4 regions of the Bacillus sp. NP247 genome follow, and region 2 is predicted to be linked to each of the others. Evidence: a T-box and tRNA genes for the amino acid it is inferred to sense, from the RefSeq annotation. Region 2 holds a T-box; the other regions hold tRNA genes.
What was found. The T-box of region 2 lies ahead of pheS (phenylalanine--tRNA ligase subunit alpha). A T-box ahead of a tRNA ligase gene usually reads a tRNA of that ligase, here a tRNA-Phe.
Positions count from the first base shown of each region.

Region 1 (3,180 bases), 300 kb from region 2:
AGCATTTTCCTTCGAATCGGTCGTCGATGAAATTTGCTTCATCATTGGTCCTGTATTATCCGTCAGTTTAAGTGTTATGTTCTTCCCAGAAGCAGGACCACTTTTATCATGTGTTTTTCTTACAATCGGGGTATGCCTATTCACCATGCAAAAAAGCACAGAACCACATGTACATCCCCACGACATTACAAACAAAGGGACAGTATTTAAAATTGGTACATTACGGGTGCTTGTATTCACACTCATCGCTATAGGTACTATATTTGGCACAATAGATGTAGTTAGTGTGGCTTTTGCTGAGCATCAAGGAAACACAGTAGCTGCTAGCTTTGTGCTTTCCGTCTATGCAATCGGTTCATGCCTGGCAGGTCTTATTTTCGGTACTCTTAAACTCAGTACTCCACCATATAATCAATTTTTAATAGCAGTCACACTATCAATGGTAACAATGCTGCCACTAGTTTTCGTAAACACTATTGCTTGGCTAGTAGTTATTGTTTTCTTTGCAGGCTTATCTGTTGCCCCTACTATGATTATTACTATGGGACTGGTGGAAAAAATCGTACCTGAATCAAAAATAACCGAAGGAATGACCTGGGCAATTACAGGACTTGGTATTGGAGTCTCTCTAGGATCAGCGGTAGCTGGTTTAGTTATTGATACCTTTGAAGCTCGCGCAGGATTTAGTGTGGCTATTATTGCAGGAGGCCTTGCCTTAACTATTGCACTTTTAGGATACAAAACTCTCCACTCCGCATATAGTCATGCTGTTATGAAACCGGATGGGCATTCAGCAGAGAGTTAAAACATATTCAAAAAATAGGATTACCTCTTCTTATGTATAAGAAGAGGTAATCCTATTTAAATTAATATAACTTTTTTGTATCGTATCTTGAACGATATCCTCTGCTTCTGCTGGTGTTACTCCAATTTTAAGCAAATATCTATAAATACTTTTTGATATTTCCATAATGACCTTTTCATACTCCATCGCTCTCTCCTTTCTATTAGTTAGACGGTTCAAATAGAAAAAAGTATACAAAAATCTATAAAAAAAAGCAGCCTATCCAAAGTCCACTTTTACACAACAAAAAAGAGATAGCAGATTATGCTATCTCTTTTAGTATGACCCGTACGGGATTCGAACCCGTGTTACCGCCGTGAAAGGGCGGTGTCTTAACCACTTGACCAACGGGCCAAAATCTGGCAGAGAAGAAGGGATTCGAACCCTCGCACCGCGTTCGCGATCTACTCCCTTAGCAGGGGAGCCCCTTGAGCCACTTGGGTACTTCTCTATAATATGGCTCCGCAGGTAGGACTCGAACCTACGACCGATCGGTTAACAGCCGATAGCTCTACCACTGAGCTACTGCGGAATAATTATGGTGGGCCTAAATGGACTCGAACCATCGACCTCACGCTTATCAGGCGTGCGCTCTAACCAGCTGAGCTATAGGCCCATAAAAAGCGGGTGAAGAGAATCGAACTCTCGACCAGAGCTTGGAAGGCTCTTGTTTTACCACTAAACTACACCCGCATTAAATTAAAAATGGTGAGCCATGAAGGATTCGAACCTTCGACCCTCTGATTAAAAGTCAGATGCTCTACCAACTGAGCTAATGGCTCATTTTGAAAGTGGTGCCGGCTAGAGGACTTGAACCCCCAACCTACTGATTACAAGTCAGTTGCTCTACCAATTGAGCTAAGCCGGCTTGCGATTTCAAAATGGTGGCTCGGGACGGAATCGAACCGCCGACACGAGGATTTTCAGTCCTCTGCTCTACCGACTGAGCTACCGAGCCTTTATGTAAAAAAATGGCGGTCCCGACCGGGGTCGAACCGGCGATCTCCTGCGTGACAGGCAGGCATGTTAACCACTACACCACGGGACCATTTGGTTGCGGGGACAGGATTTGAACCTGCGACCTTCGGGTTATGAGCCCGACGAGCTACCGTACTGCTCCACCCCGCGATGATATAATATTTAATTTAGAAAAATGGAGGAGGTAGAGGGATTCGAACCCCCGCGCGACTCTCGCCGCCTGTCGGTTTTCAAGACCGATCCCTTCAGCCGAACTTGGGTATACCTCCGAGATATGAACTTTGAGTGGTGGACCTTGTAGGACTCGAACCTACGACCGGACGGTTATGAGCCGTCTGCTCTAACCAGCTGAGCTAAAGGTCCTTTATGGTAGCGGCGGAGGGGATCGAACCCCCGACCTCACGGGTATGAACCGTACGCTCTAGCCAGCTGAGCTACACCGCCATAAGTTATATTCAAATAAGTGGAGCCTAGCGGGATCGAACCGCTGACCTCCTGCGTGCAAGGCAGGCGCTCTCCCAGCTGAGCTAAGGCCCCATATTTTGAAAATATCGGGAAGACAGGATTTGAACCTGCGACCCCCTGGTCCCAAACCAGGTGCTCTACCAAGCTGAGCCACTTCCCGTTAATAAAAAACGCGCCCGAGAGGAGTCGAACCCCTAACCTCTTGATCCGTAGTCAAACGCTCTATCCAATTGAGCTACGGGCGCATATGGTGCCGAGGGCGGGGGTCGAACCCGCACGGTGGTCACCCACCGCAGGATTTTAAGTCCTGTGCGTCTGCCTGTTCCGCCACCCCGGCATGTCATATTGAAAATTGGAGCGGAAGACGGGATTCGAACCCGCGACCCCAACCTTGGCAAGGTTGTATTCTACCACTGAACTACTTCCGCAAGACATGTATGAGTTATTTTATTAAAAGTGCGGGTGAAGGGAGTCGAACCCCCACGCCAAAGGCGCTAGATCCTAAGTCTAGTGCGTCTGCCAATTCCGCCACACCCGCATATTATAATTTTAAAAGAAAAAATGGGGCGACTGATGGGAATTGAACCCACGAATGCCGGAGCCACAATCCGGTGCGTTAACCACTTCGCCACAACCGCCATGATTTTCTGGTGCCGACTAGAGGACTTGAACCCCCAACCTACTGATTACAAGTCAGTTGCTCTACCAATTGAGCTAAGTCGGCTAAATGGTGGAGGATGACGGGATCGAACCGCCGACCCCCTGCTTGTAAGGCAGGTGCTCTCCCAGCTGAGCTAATCCTCCGAATTGCCTGGCAACGTCCTACTCTCACAGGGACAAGGTCCCAACTACCATCGGCGCTAGAGAGCTTAACTTCCGTGTTCGGTATGGGA
Region 1 covers NZ_CP076653.1:2,092,180-2,095,359, forward strand. The annotation lists gene KPL75_RS11025 (MFS transporter) at 1-805, shown strand, start outside; gene KPL75_RS11030 (hypothetical protein) at 836-991, opposite strand; tRNA gene KPL75_RS11035 (tRNA-Glu) at 1,127-1,198, opposite strand; tRNA gene KPL75_RS11040 (tRNA-Ser) at 1,205-1,295, opposite strand; tRNA gene KPL75_RS11045 (tRNA-Asn) at 1,302-1,376, opposite strand; tRNA gene KPL75_RS11050 (tRNA-Ile) at 1,384-1,460, opposite strand; tRNA gene KPL75_RS11055 (tRNA-Gly) at 1,467-1,537, opposite strand; tRNA gene KPL75_RS11060 (tRNA-Lys) at 1,551-1,626, opposite strand; tRNA gene KPL75_RS11065 (tRNA-Thr) at 1,637-1,712, opposite strand; tRNA gene KPL75_RS11070 (tRNA-Phe) at 1,727-1,802, opposite strand; tRNA gene KPL75_RS11075 (tRNA-Asp) at 1,817-1,892, opposite strand; tRNA gene KPL75_RS11080 (tRNA-Met) at 1,896-1,972, opposite strand; tRNA gene KPL75_RS11085 (tRNA-Ser) at 1,999-2,091, opposite strand; tRNA gene KPL75_RS11090 (tRNA-Ile) at 2,109-2,185, opposite strand; tRNA gene KPL75_RS11095 (tRNA-Met) at 2,190-2,266, opposite strand; tRNA gene KPL75_RS11100 (tRNA-Ala) at 2,287-2,359, opposite strand; tRNA gene KPL75_RS11105 (tRNA-Pro) at 2,374-2,447, opposite strand; tRNA gene KPL75_RS11110 (tRNA-Arg) at 2,459-2,532, opposite strand; tRNA gene KPL75_RS11115 (tRNA-Leu) at 2,536-2,624, opposite strand; tRNA gene KPL75_RS11120 (tRNA-Gly) at 2,641-2,715, opposite strand; tRNA gene KPL75_RS11125 (tRNA-Leu) at 2,745-2,825, opposite strand; tRNA gene KPL75_RS11130 (tRNA-His) at 2,850-2,925, opposite strand; tRNA gene KPL75_RS11135 (tRNA-Thr) at 2,936-3,011, opposite strand; tRNA gene KPL75_RS11140 (tRNA-Val) at 3,016-3,091, opposite strand; rRNA gene rrf (5S ribosomal RNA) at 3,097-3,180, opposite strand, start outside.
Region 1: it has a tRNA-Phe gene. The T-box ahead of pheS (phenylalanine--tRNA ligase subunit alpha) is inferred to sense a tRNA for this amino acid. The anticodon was not compared.

Region 2 (3,180 bases):
TATATGAAGAAAATCAATCGGTTTAAATGTATTTTGAACATTGTACTCCATCAATTAGCTTTTAGTAAAGTAGAAATGTTTAGGAGAAGAAAAATTTTATCCCGCATTAACGGGCAGTAAAACTCCCACCTCAAAATTCGGCTAGAGCAAAGAAGTTAGGTGGGAGATAAACTGCCCGTAAACGCCCGATTGGTTCAACTAATAATCAGCGGGGGATGAACAAAACCCCCACTGATTAAAGTTTCACTTTATAGAAATAAAAGGTCACCTTAGTTTTTCTCTAAGGTGACCTTTTATTGTTTATTTTTTTAATCCTTGCTCCAGTGTTCCTAACATTTCGTGTTTTTCATTTTCATCAGCATTTTTCCAAATGACTTCAAATAAAACGCCAAGACCTGGAAGCATTTTTTCTTCACCGCTTTGAATTGCATCGACAATCGTTTCTTGTAATTGGTCTTGTGAATTTCCAGATACATTCGCTAATACAGCGCCGCGTAAATTAAAACTCATTATCTTCACCTCTTCTTCAGAATTGAAACTGACGTTAGTTTTTGTTCTTTTTTATGTAAATATGTATGAAAAATAGGCTATAATGATAAGACAAGAAGAGAGGGAAATACATATTATGAAAAACATTGATTCAGTACAAAACCCGCGTGTGAAGCAGTGGAAAAAGCTGCAGACGAAAAAAGAGCGCGATAAAAAAGGTTTATTTTTTGTAGAAGGATTCCATTTAGTAGAGGAAGCGTTAAAGGCGGGAGTTGTAACAGAACTTATCGTTTCAGATCAGACAGATCTTCCGAAAGATTGGACAGTTAATGATGTTGAAATGTATATCGTGCCTGAAGCAATTGTAAAAGTACTTCGCGAAACAGAAACAACGCAAGGCGTATTTGCTGTTTGTGAGAAACATGAGAAAGAAGTAGCTCTTACTGATGGGAAATTTCTTTTATTAGACGGCCTTCAAGACCCAGGTAATTTGGGAACGATTATTCGTACAGCTGATGCAGCTGGTATTCATGCCGTTGTGCTTGGAGAAGGGTGCGTTGATGTTTATAATAGTAAAGTACTACGCTCTACACAAGGTTCTATTTTCCACTTACCGGTTGTAAAAGGGAACTTAGAAGAGTGGGTAGACAAGTTAAAAGAAAATAACGTCCCTGTATATGGAACAGCTCTTGAAAATGGAGTTCCGCACGTTGAAGTAACACCGGCCGGAAGTTTTGCATTAATTGTAGGAAATGAAGGAAGCGGCGTACGCCAAGAAATTCTTGCAAAGACTGATCAAAACTTGTATATTCCGATTTATGGTGGGGCAGAATCATTAAATGTTGCGGTTGCAGCAGGGATTTTAACGTATTATTTACAAAGCCCAGTTGCGAACAAATAAAAAACTTCTTATAATAAGTTGAAGTATATGTTCGTAATGAACATACAATAAAAGTTAAATAACGAAAAACGTTGATAGAGAAGAGTAGCTTACAAAATCGCCATATAGGGAGAGAGTGCCGTAGACTGAAAGCATTCTTATGGTAGACGGAAGTGAATTCACCTCTGGAGTTGACGCCAGGACCATTTATATGTAAAGGCGTTCCGGTCAGAATTGATCGTTATAACTAATGAGTGGGCAGACTTGTTCTGTCAATTTAGGGTGGTACCGCGAATTTACCTCGTCCCTTTTTGGGAGCGAGGTTTTTTTATTTTTAAAATTAGGAGGGTTCCAAATGGAAGCACGTTTAAAAGAGCTAAAGCAAAAAGCGTTAGAGCTTATTGAAGAAGCGAAAGAGCTAAAGGGCTTAAACGACGTACGCGTAGCGTATTTAGGAAAAAAAGGTCCAATTACAGAAGTATTACGCGGCATGGGAAAATTATCAGCAGAAGAGCGTCCACGTATGGGAGCATTAGTAAATGAAGTACGTGAAGCGATTCAAACGCGTCTAGAAGACAAAATTGGCAACTTAGAAAAAGCAGTAATTGAAGCGAAATTAGCTACTGAAACAATTGATGTTACACTGCCAGGTCGACCTGTTGAAACAGGTTGTCACCATCCGTTAACAGCAGTTGTTGAGCAAATTGAAGATGTATTTATCGGTATGGGTTATGAAGTAGCTGAAGGAACAGAAGTAGAAAAAGACTACTACAACTTTGAAGCATTAAACTTACCGAAAGATCACCCAGCGCGTGATATGCAAGATACATTTTACATTACAGAAGAAACGTTATTACGTACACATACATCTTCTGTGCAAGCACGTACGATGGAAAATAACAAAGAAAAAGGACCAATTAAAATTATTTGTCCTGGTAAAGTGTATCGACGCGATGATGATGATGCGACGCATTCACACCAGTTCATGCAAATTGAAGGTCTTGTAATTGATAAAAACATTCGCATGAGTGATTTAAAAGGTACATTACAAGTATTCGTGAAAAAGATGTTCGGTGAAGATCGTGAAATCCGTCTTCGTCCAAGTTTCTTCCCATTCACAGAGCCATCTGTCGAGATGGATATTTCTTGTATGATGTGTCACGGTAAAGGTTGCGGCACTTGTAAAGGAACTGGTTGGATCGAAATTTTAGGCGCAGGTATGGTTCACCCGAACGTACTTGAAATGGCTGGTTATGATTCAAAAGAATATCAAGGTTTCGCATTCGGTATGGGCGCAGAGCGTATCGCAATGTTGAAATACGGCGTTGATGACATTCGTCATTTCTATACAAATGATGTACGTTTCTTACAACAATTCAAACGAGCGTAAGGGAAGGAGAGGATAAATATGTTCGTATCATATCGTTGGTTACAAGAGTATGTAGATATTAAAGATGTAACAGCACAAGAACTAACAGACAAAATCACGAAAAGTGGTATTGAAGTAGAAGGCGTTGAAGTATTAAATAAAGGTGTAAAAGGTGTTGTAGTTGGTCACGTATTAGAATGTGAAAAACACCCAGAAGCTGACAAATTAAGCAAATGCTTAATCGATATCGGTGAAGAAGAGCCAGTACAAATTATTTGTGGAGCTGCTAATATTGCAAAAGGTTTAAAAGTACCGGTTGCAAAAGTTGGCGCTGTACTTCCTGGTAACTTCAAAATTAAAAAAGCAAAACTACGCGGTGAAGCTTCTCATGGTATGGTTTGTGCCCTTCAAGAGCTTGGCATTAATGGGAAACTAGTTGCGA
Region 2 covers NZ_CP076653.1:1,794,318-1,797,497, reverse strand. The annotation lists gene sspI (small acid-soluble spore protein SspI) at 301-510, opposite strand; gene KPL75_RS09440 (TrmH family RNA methyltransferase) at 593-1,390, shown strand; T-box leader at 1,453-1,681, shown strand; gene pheS (phenylalanine--tRNA ligase subunit alpha) at 1,725-2,759, shown strand; gene pheT (phenylalanine--tRNA ligase subunit beta) at 2,778-3,180, shown strand, end outside.

Region 3 (3,180 bases), 1.6 Mb from region 2:
TACACTTATTATATAATGTCTCAGATACATCATGCTAACATATCAGTTTAATCCATATATACTAGAATAATGTATCTGATTTTTATACGTAATTTATCTCGCTCTTTTCGGGCAGTAAGACTCCCGCTAATTAAAGTTTTACTTTATTCCGTATGCTCCGAGATTTCACTTAAAGCAAAGCCTGCTTGATCATCTGCTGATTCTCTTATAGCTAAATCCCCTAGTGCTAGCATCCCAACAAGTTGACCGCTCTCAACTACCGGTAACCGTCTAATTTGATATTGTGCCATTAATTCTGTAGCTTTTTCAATAGAATCATCTGGAGAAACTGAAACAATGTTTGTTGTCATTACATTTGTAATTTGATTAGATCCAGGATGTTTTTCAGCAATCCCACGAACAACTAAGTCTCGATCAGTAACAAGCCCAACAACTTGTTTATTTTCAATAACAGGAATCAATCCAACCGATTCTTCCTTCATTTTTACAGCTGCCTCATATACATTGTCTAATGGTGTACAATGTACGATATGAGTACTCATAAGTTCTCTAACTTGTGTCATTTTCATCTCCTCCTTTTAATACATACCATAGCTTTTCCTAAATCCCTTTATTTATTTCAGGAAAATAAGGTGATAAAAAGAGGCTTATACATAATAAAAAAGAGTCAGCATATTGCTGACTCTTTTTTTATGACCCGTACGGGATTCGAACCCGTGTTACCGCCGTGAAAGGGCGGTGTCTTAACCACTTGACCAACGGGCCATGGCTCCGCAGGTAGGACTCGAACCTACGACCGATCGGTTAACAGCCGATAGCTCTACCACTGAGCTACTGCGGAATATATATGGTGGGCCTAAATGGACTCGAACCATCGACCTCACGCTTATCAGGCGTGCGCTCTAACCAGCTGAGCTATAGGCCCATATACTTTACAGGGGCAGTAGGAATCGAACCCACACTGGAGGTTTTGGAGACCTCAGTTCTACCTTTAAACTATGCCCCTAAATGATGCCGGCTAGAGGACTTGAACCCCCAACCTACTGATTACAAGTCAGTTGCTCTACCAATTGAGCTAAGCCGGCATAATTTAAAAAAATGGTGGCTCGGGACGGAATCGAACCGCCGACACGAGGATTTTCAGTCCTCTGCTCTACCGACTGAGCTACCGAGCCAACATAAAATGGCGGTCCCGACCGGGGTCGAACCGGCGATCTCCTGCGTGACAGGCAGGCATGTTAACCACTACACCACGGGACCATTGGTTGCGGGGACAGGATTTGAACCTGCGACCTTCGGATTATGAGCCCGACGAGCTACCGTACTGCTCCACCCCGCGACGATATTATGTTTTAAAAATAAATGGAGGAGGTAGAGGGATTCGAACCCCCGCGCGACTCTCGCCGCCTGTCGGTTTTCAAGACCGATCCCTTCAGCCGAACTTGGGTATACCTCCATGAAGGAAAAATTAATATCTTATTCATTTTTATATGTACTAAACCACTTTTTAAAAAAATGGAGGAGGTAGAGGGATTCGAACCCCCGCGCGACTCTCGCCGCCTGTCGGTTTTCAAGACCGATCCCTTCAGCCGAACTTGGGTATACCTCCGACATATAAAAAATAAAGTGGAGCCTAGCGGGATCGAACCGCTGACCTCCTGCGTGCAAGGCAGGCGCTCTCCCAGCTGAGCTAAGGCCCCATGTTTTTGGGAAAATCGGGAAGACAGGATTTGAACCTGCGACCCCCTGGTCCCAAACCAGGTGCTCTACCAAGCTGAGCCACTTCCCGTTAATAAAAGCGCGCCCGAGAGGAGTCGAACCCCTAACCTCTTGATCCGTAGTCAAACGCTCTATCCAATTGAGCTACGGGCGCATATGGTGCCGAGGGCGGGGGTCGAACCCGCACGGTGGTCACCCACCGCAGGATTTTAAGTCCTGTGCGTCTGCCTGTTCCGCCACCCCGGCATATCATACTGAAAATTGGAGCGGAAGACGGGATTCGAACCCGCGACCCCAACCTTGGCAAGGTTGTATTCTACCACTGAACTACTTCCGCAAGACATGTATGATATATTTTTTTAAAAGTGCGGGTGAAGGGAGTCGAACCCCCACGCCAAAGGCGCTAGATCCTAAGTCTAGTGCGTCTGCCAATTCCGCCACACCCGCATATTTTATTGAAAATGGTGAGCCATGAAGGATTCGAACCTTCGACCCTCTGATTAAAAGTCAGATGCTCTACCAACTGAGCTAATGGCTCTTAATGGCTGGGCTAGCTGGATTCGAACCAGCGCATGACGGAGTCAAAGTCCGTTGCCTTACCGCTTGGCTATAGCCCAATAATTAAGAAATGGTGGAGGGGGGCAGATTCGAACTGCCGAACCCGAAGGAGCGGATTTACAGTCCGCCGCGTTTAGCCACTTCGCTACCCCTCCGACATATATGGTGGAGGATGACGGGATCGAACCGCCGACCCCCTGCTTGTAAGGCAGGTGCTCTCCCAGCTGAGCTAATCCTCCATTTTGCCTGGCAACGTCCTACTCTCACAGGGACAAGGTCCCAACTACCATCGGCGCTAGAGAGCTTAACTTCCGTGTTCGGTATGGGAACGGGTGTGGCCTCTCTGCCATCATTACCAGACTATATTCATTTAAGACAAGAATGATTGTAACTCATTCACTTTTAAAGGTCAATAAGTTTTTTATATTCTTTCAAAACTAGATAACATTGCTTCATATTATATGGTTAAGTCCTCGATCTATTAGTATTCGTCAGCTCCACATGTCACCATGCTTCCACCTCGAACCTATCAACCTGATCATCTTTCAGGGATCTTACTAGCTTACGCTATGGGAAATCTCATCTTGAGGGGGGCTTCATGCTTAGATGCTTTCAGCACTTATCCCTTCCGCACATAGCTACCCAGCTATGCCCTTGGCAGAACAACTGGTACACCAGCGGTGCGTCCATCCCGGTCCTCTCGTACTAAGGACAGCTCCTCTCAAATTTCCTACGCCCACGACGGATAGGGACCGAACTGTCTCACGACGTTCTGAACCCAGCTCGCGTACCGCTTTAATGGGCGAACAGCCCAACCCTTGGGACCGACTACAGCCCCAGGATGCGATGAGCCGACATCGAGGTGCCAAACCTCCCCGTCGATGTGGACTCTTGGGGGAGATA
Region 3 covers NZ_CP076653.1:3,416,997-3,420,176, reverse strand. The annotation lists gene KPL75_RS17860 (CBS domain-containing protein) at 144-563, opposite strand; tRNA gene KPL75_RS17855 (tRNA-Glu) at 694-765, opposite strand; tRNA gene KPL75_RS17850 (tRNA-Asn) at 767-841, opposite strand; tRNA gene KPL75_RS17845 (tRNA-Ile) at 849-925, opposite strand; tRNA gene KPL75_RS17840 (tRNA-Trp) at 936-1,006, opposite strand; tRNA gene KPL75_RS17835 (tRNA-Thr) at 1,013-1,085, opposite strand; tRNA gene KPL75_RS17830 (tRNA-Phe) at 1,100-1,175, opposite strand; tRNA gene KPL75_RS17825 (tRNA-Asp) at 1,185-1,260, opposite strand; tRNA gene KPL75_RS17820 (tRNA-Met) at 1,263-1,339, opposite strand; tRNA gene KPL75_RS17815 (tRNA-Ser) at 1,364-1,456, opposite strand; tRNA gene KPL75_RS17810 (tRNA-Ser) at 1,517-1,609, opposite strand; tRNA gene KPL75_RS17805 (tRNA-Ala) at 1,628-1,700, opposite strand; tRNA gene KPL75_RS17800 (tRNA-Pro) at 1,716-1,789, opposite strand; tRNA gene KPL75_RS17795 (tRNA-Arg) at 1,800-1,873, opposite strand; tRNA gene KPL75_RS17790 (tRNA-Leu) at 1,877-1,965, opposite strand; tRNA gene KPL75_RS17785 (tRNA-Gly) at 1,982-2,056, opposite strand; tRNA gene KPL75_RS17780 (tRNA-Leu) at 2,086-2,166, opposite strand; tRNA gene KPL75_RS17775 (tRNA-Lys) at 2,182-2,257, opposite strand; tRNA gene KPL75_RS17770 (tRNA-Gln) at 2,262-2,336, opposite strand; tRNA gene KPL75_RS17765 (tRNA-Tyr) at 2,349-2,432, opposite strand; tRNA gene KPL75_RS17760 (tRNA-Val) at 2,441-2,516, opposite strand; rRNA gene rrf (5S ribosomal RNA) at 2,522-2,637, opposite strand; rRNA gene KPL75_RS17750 (23S ribosomal RNA) at 2,739-3,180, opposite strand, start outside.
Region 3: it has a tRNA-Phe gene. The T-box ahead of pheS (phenylalanine--tRNA ligase subunit alpha) is inferred to sense a tRNA for this amino acid. The anticodon was not compared.

Region 4 (3,180 bases), 1.4 Mb from region 2:
AAGGCATAAGGGAGCTTGACTGCGAGACCTACAAGTCGAGCAGGGACGAAAGTCGGGCTTAGTGATCCGGTGGTTCCGCATGGAAGGGCCATCGCTCAACGGATAAAAGCTACCCCGGGGATAACAGGCTTATCTCCCCCAAGAGTCCACATCGACGGGGAGGTTTGGCACCTCGATGTCGGCTCATCGCATCCTGGGGCTGTAGTCGGTCCCAAGGGTTGGGCTGTTCGCCCATTAAAGCGGTACGCGAGCTGGGTTCAGAACGTCGTGAGACAGTTCGGTCCCTATCCGTCGTGGGCGTAGGAAATTTGAGAGGAGCTGTCCTTAGTACGAGAGGACCGGGATGGACGCACCGCTGGTGTACCAGTTGTTCTGCCAAGGGCATAGCTGGGTAGCTATGTGCGGAAGGGATAAGTGCTGAAAGCATCTAAGCATGAAGCCCCCCTCAAGATGAGATTTCCCATAGCGTAAGCTAGTAAGATCCCTGAAAGATGATCAGGTTGATAGGTTCGAGGTGGAAGCATGGTGACATGTGGAGCTGACGAATACTAATAGATCGAGGACTTAACCATATAATATGAAGCAACGTTATCTAGTTTTGAGAGAATATAAAAAACTTGTTGACTTTCTAAGTGAATCAAGTATAATAATGTTTGTCTCAAGCGAATATAGTCTGGTAATGATGGCAGAGAGGTCACACCCGTTCCCATACCGAACACGGAAGTTAAGTTCTCTAGCGCCGATGGTAGTTGGGACCTTGTCCCTGTGAGAGTAGGACGTTGCCAGGCAATATTATTCCGCAGTAGCTCAGCGGTAGAGCTATCGGCTGTTAACCGATCGGTCGTAGGTTCGATTCCTACCTGCGGAGCCATTGGAGAGCTGTCCGAGTTGGCCGAAGGAGCACGATTGGAAATCGTGTATACGTCACAAGCGTATCAAGGGTTCGAATCCCTTGCTCTCCGCCATAAGCAATTTATAATATTTGGCCCGTTGGTCAAGTGGTTAAGACACCGCCCTTTCACGGCGGTAACACGGGTTCGAATCCCGTACGGGTCACCACTTTTGGAGGATTAGCTCAGCTGGGAGAGCACCTGCCTTACAAGCAGGGGGTCGGCGGTTCGATCCCGTCATCCTCCACCATATAAATTATATGAATAATATTATCGCGGGGTGGAGCAGTACGGTAGCTCGTCGGGCTCATAACCCGAAGGTCGCAGGTTCAAATCCTGTCCCCGCAACCAAATGGTCCCGTGGTGTAGTGGTTAACATGCCTGCCTGTCACGCAGGAGATCGCCGGTTCGACCCCGGTCGGGACCGCCATTTTTAATAAGGCTCGGTAGCTCAGTCGGTAGAGCAGAGGACTGAAAATCCTCGTGTCGGCGGTTCGATTCCGTCCCGAGCCACCATTTTAATAAAATATGCCGGCTTAGCTCAATTGGTAGAGCAACTGACTTGTAATCAGTAGGTTGGGGGTTCAAGTCCTCTAGCCGGCACCATGTAAGTTTCGGAGGGGTAGCGAAGTGGATAAACGCGGCGGACTGTAAATCCGCTCCTTCGGGTTCGGCAGTTCGAATCTGCCCCCCTCCACCATATTTACATAGGGGCATAGTTTAAAGGTAGAACTGAGGTCTCCAAAACCTCCAGTGTGGGTTCAATTCCTACTGCCCCTGCCAAATATATAAACACAACATGGCGGTTGTGGCGAAGTGGTTAACGCACCGGATTGTGGCTCCGGCATTCGTGGGTTCAATTCCCATCAGTCGCCCCATTTTTATTTTTAAAAATTACAAATAAATTAATGGATACTTACATATAATTAAGTAAAACTTCGGTGGGCTATAGCCAAGCGGTAAGGCAACGGACTTTGACTCCGTCATGCGCTGGTTCGAATCCAGCTAGCCCAGCCATTTTTGCGGAAGTAGTTCAGTGGTAGAATACAACCTTGCCAAGGTTGGGGTCGCGGGTTCGAATCCCGTCTTCCGCTCCATTTTAACTTCATATGGCGGCATAGCCAAGTGGTAAGGCAGAGGTCTGCAAAACCTTTACCACCGGTTCAAATCCGGTTGCCGCCTTTCTTATTATGCCGATGTGGCGGAATTGGCAGACGCGCACGACTCAAAATCGTGTTCCTTCGGGAGTGTCGGTTCGACCCCGACCATCGGTATCACGAACGGCTTAACATCAAGGCTCTACACTAATTGTGTAGAGCTTTTTTGTGTTTTCTTCACACTACAAAATAAGCACTAATAGTGCGTTGGGTTAGTGTGCGGTGAGTAAGCGACGAACTTTAGATACAGTTGGAAGAAACTATGAAGTACTAAAAGGATAAAATTTCAGTAGAATATTACATATACAAGAATTTTTTCGAGCACTCTAGAGAGAATCTCTCCACCCTGGTGACATGAAGTTAAATCCGATACCACCAGTTGAAATTACCACATTATCAGCTGGTAATTTCGTAATTTCCAAAAACTTCTTTTCAAACTCTTCTCTGTTGTACTTGTACATAGTTGAGTGGCACGACCACATTTGCGTTGAAGTACTCAACCAGTCCCCTAATTCCTTTAATTTAGGAAACGACTCAAATTGAATTGGCCCATCCAATTTTATGAATCTCACTTGATAGATAGTTGGGTTTAACTTCTCTCCTATTCCTTTAAAACCATGTGATTTTTTCTCATTTGAATGTGTCATAATTCTCCCTCATCCTTCCTTCAAATTTTTGAATTACAAGAAAATTTTTCCTATTTTAATTATACAGCAATAGAAAGTAATTAAGGAAATATTATGGGATTAGTAGAGGAATGAAAAGGAATAACTTTAGTTTGATAATGAACAGTTCATAACATACTACATAACAAATCTTTAAAAGGACAGGGCAGCTTTGCCCTGTCTTTCTTATTGTTTAGCAAGAAATAATAAAATAAATCATCACAGTAATAAATGAAATATGATGAACTTAATCAAGGGAGAGGAATGAAAGTAAAAGGTGTCAGTTATTTAATATGATTCCATTTTGGCTCCGTTTCATTTTAATTTATCATGTTTAAAGAAGCTCAAAATTTTTTAAATGCTTTAAAATAAAGGATTTAAAAGGTAGCACTCTATATAAATGTCACCTAAAAAGACTCAAAATTGTGTTCCTTCGGGAGTGTCGGTTCGACCCCGACCATCGGTATC
Region 4 covers NZ_CP076653.1:3,198,917-3,202,096, forward strand. The annotation lists rRNA gene KPL75_RS16740 (23S ribosomal RNA) at 1-572, shown strand, start outside; rRNA gene rrf (5S ribosomal RNA) at 673-788, shown strand; tRNA gene KPL75_RS16750 (tRNA-Asn) at 797-871, shown strand; tRNA gene KPL75_RS16755 (tRNA-Ser) at 874-965, shown strand; tRNA gene KPL75_RS16760 (tRNA-Glu) at 985-1,059, shown strand; tRNA gene KPL75_RS16765 (tRNA-Val) at 1,065-1,140, shown strand; tRNA gene KPL75_RS16770 (tRNA-Met) at 1,165-1,241, shown strand; tRNA gene KPL75_RS16775 (tRNA-Asp) at 1,245-1,320, shown strand; tRNA gene KPL75_RS16780 (tRNA-Phe) at 1,331-1,406, shown strand; tRNA gene KPL75_RS16785 (tRNA-Thr) at 1,421-1,496, shown strand; tRNA gene KPL75_RS16790 (tRNA-Tyr) at 1,507-1,590, shown strand; tRNA gene KPL75_RS16795 (tRNA-Trp) at 1,600-1,673, shown strand; tRNA gene KPL75_RS16800 (tRNA-His) at 1,693-1,768, shown strand; tRNA gene KPL75_RS16805 (tRNA-Gln) at 1,833-1,907, shown strand; tRNA gene KPL75_RS16810 (tRNA-Gly) at 1,913-1,987, shown strand; tRNA gene KPL75_RS16815 (tRNA-Cys) at 2,002-2,072, shown strand; tRNA gene KPL75_RS16820 (tRNA-Leu) at 2,083-2,164, shown strand; gene KPL75_RS16825 (DUF3884 family protein) at 2,374-2,694, opposite strand.
Region 4: it has a tRNA-Phe gene. The T-box ahead of pheS (phenylalanine--tRNA ligase subunit alpha) is inferred to sense a tRNA for this amino acid. The anticodon was not compared.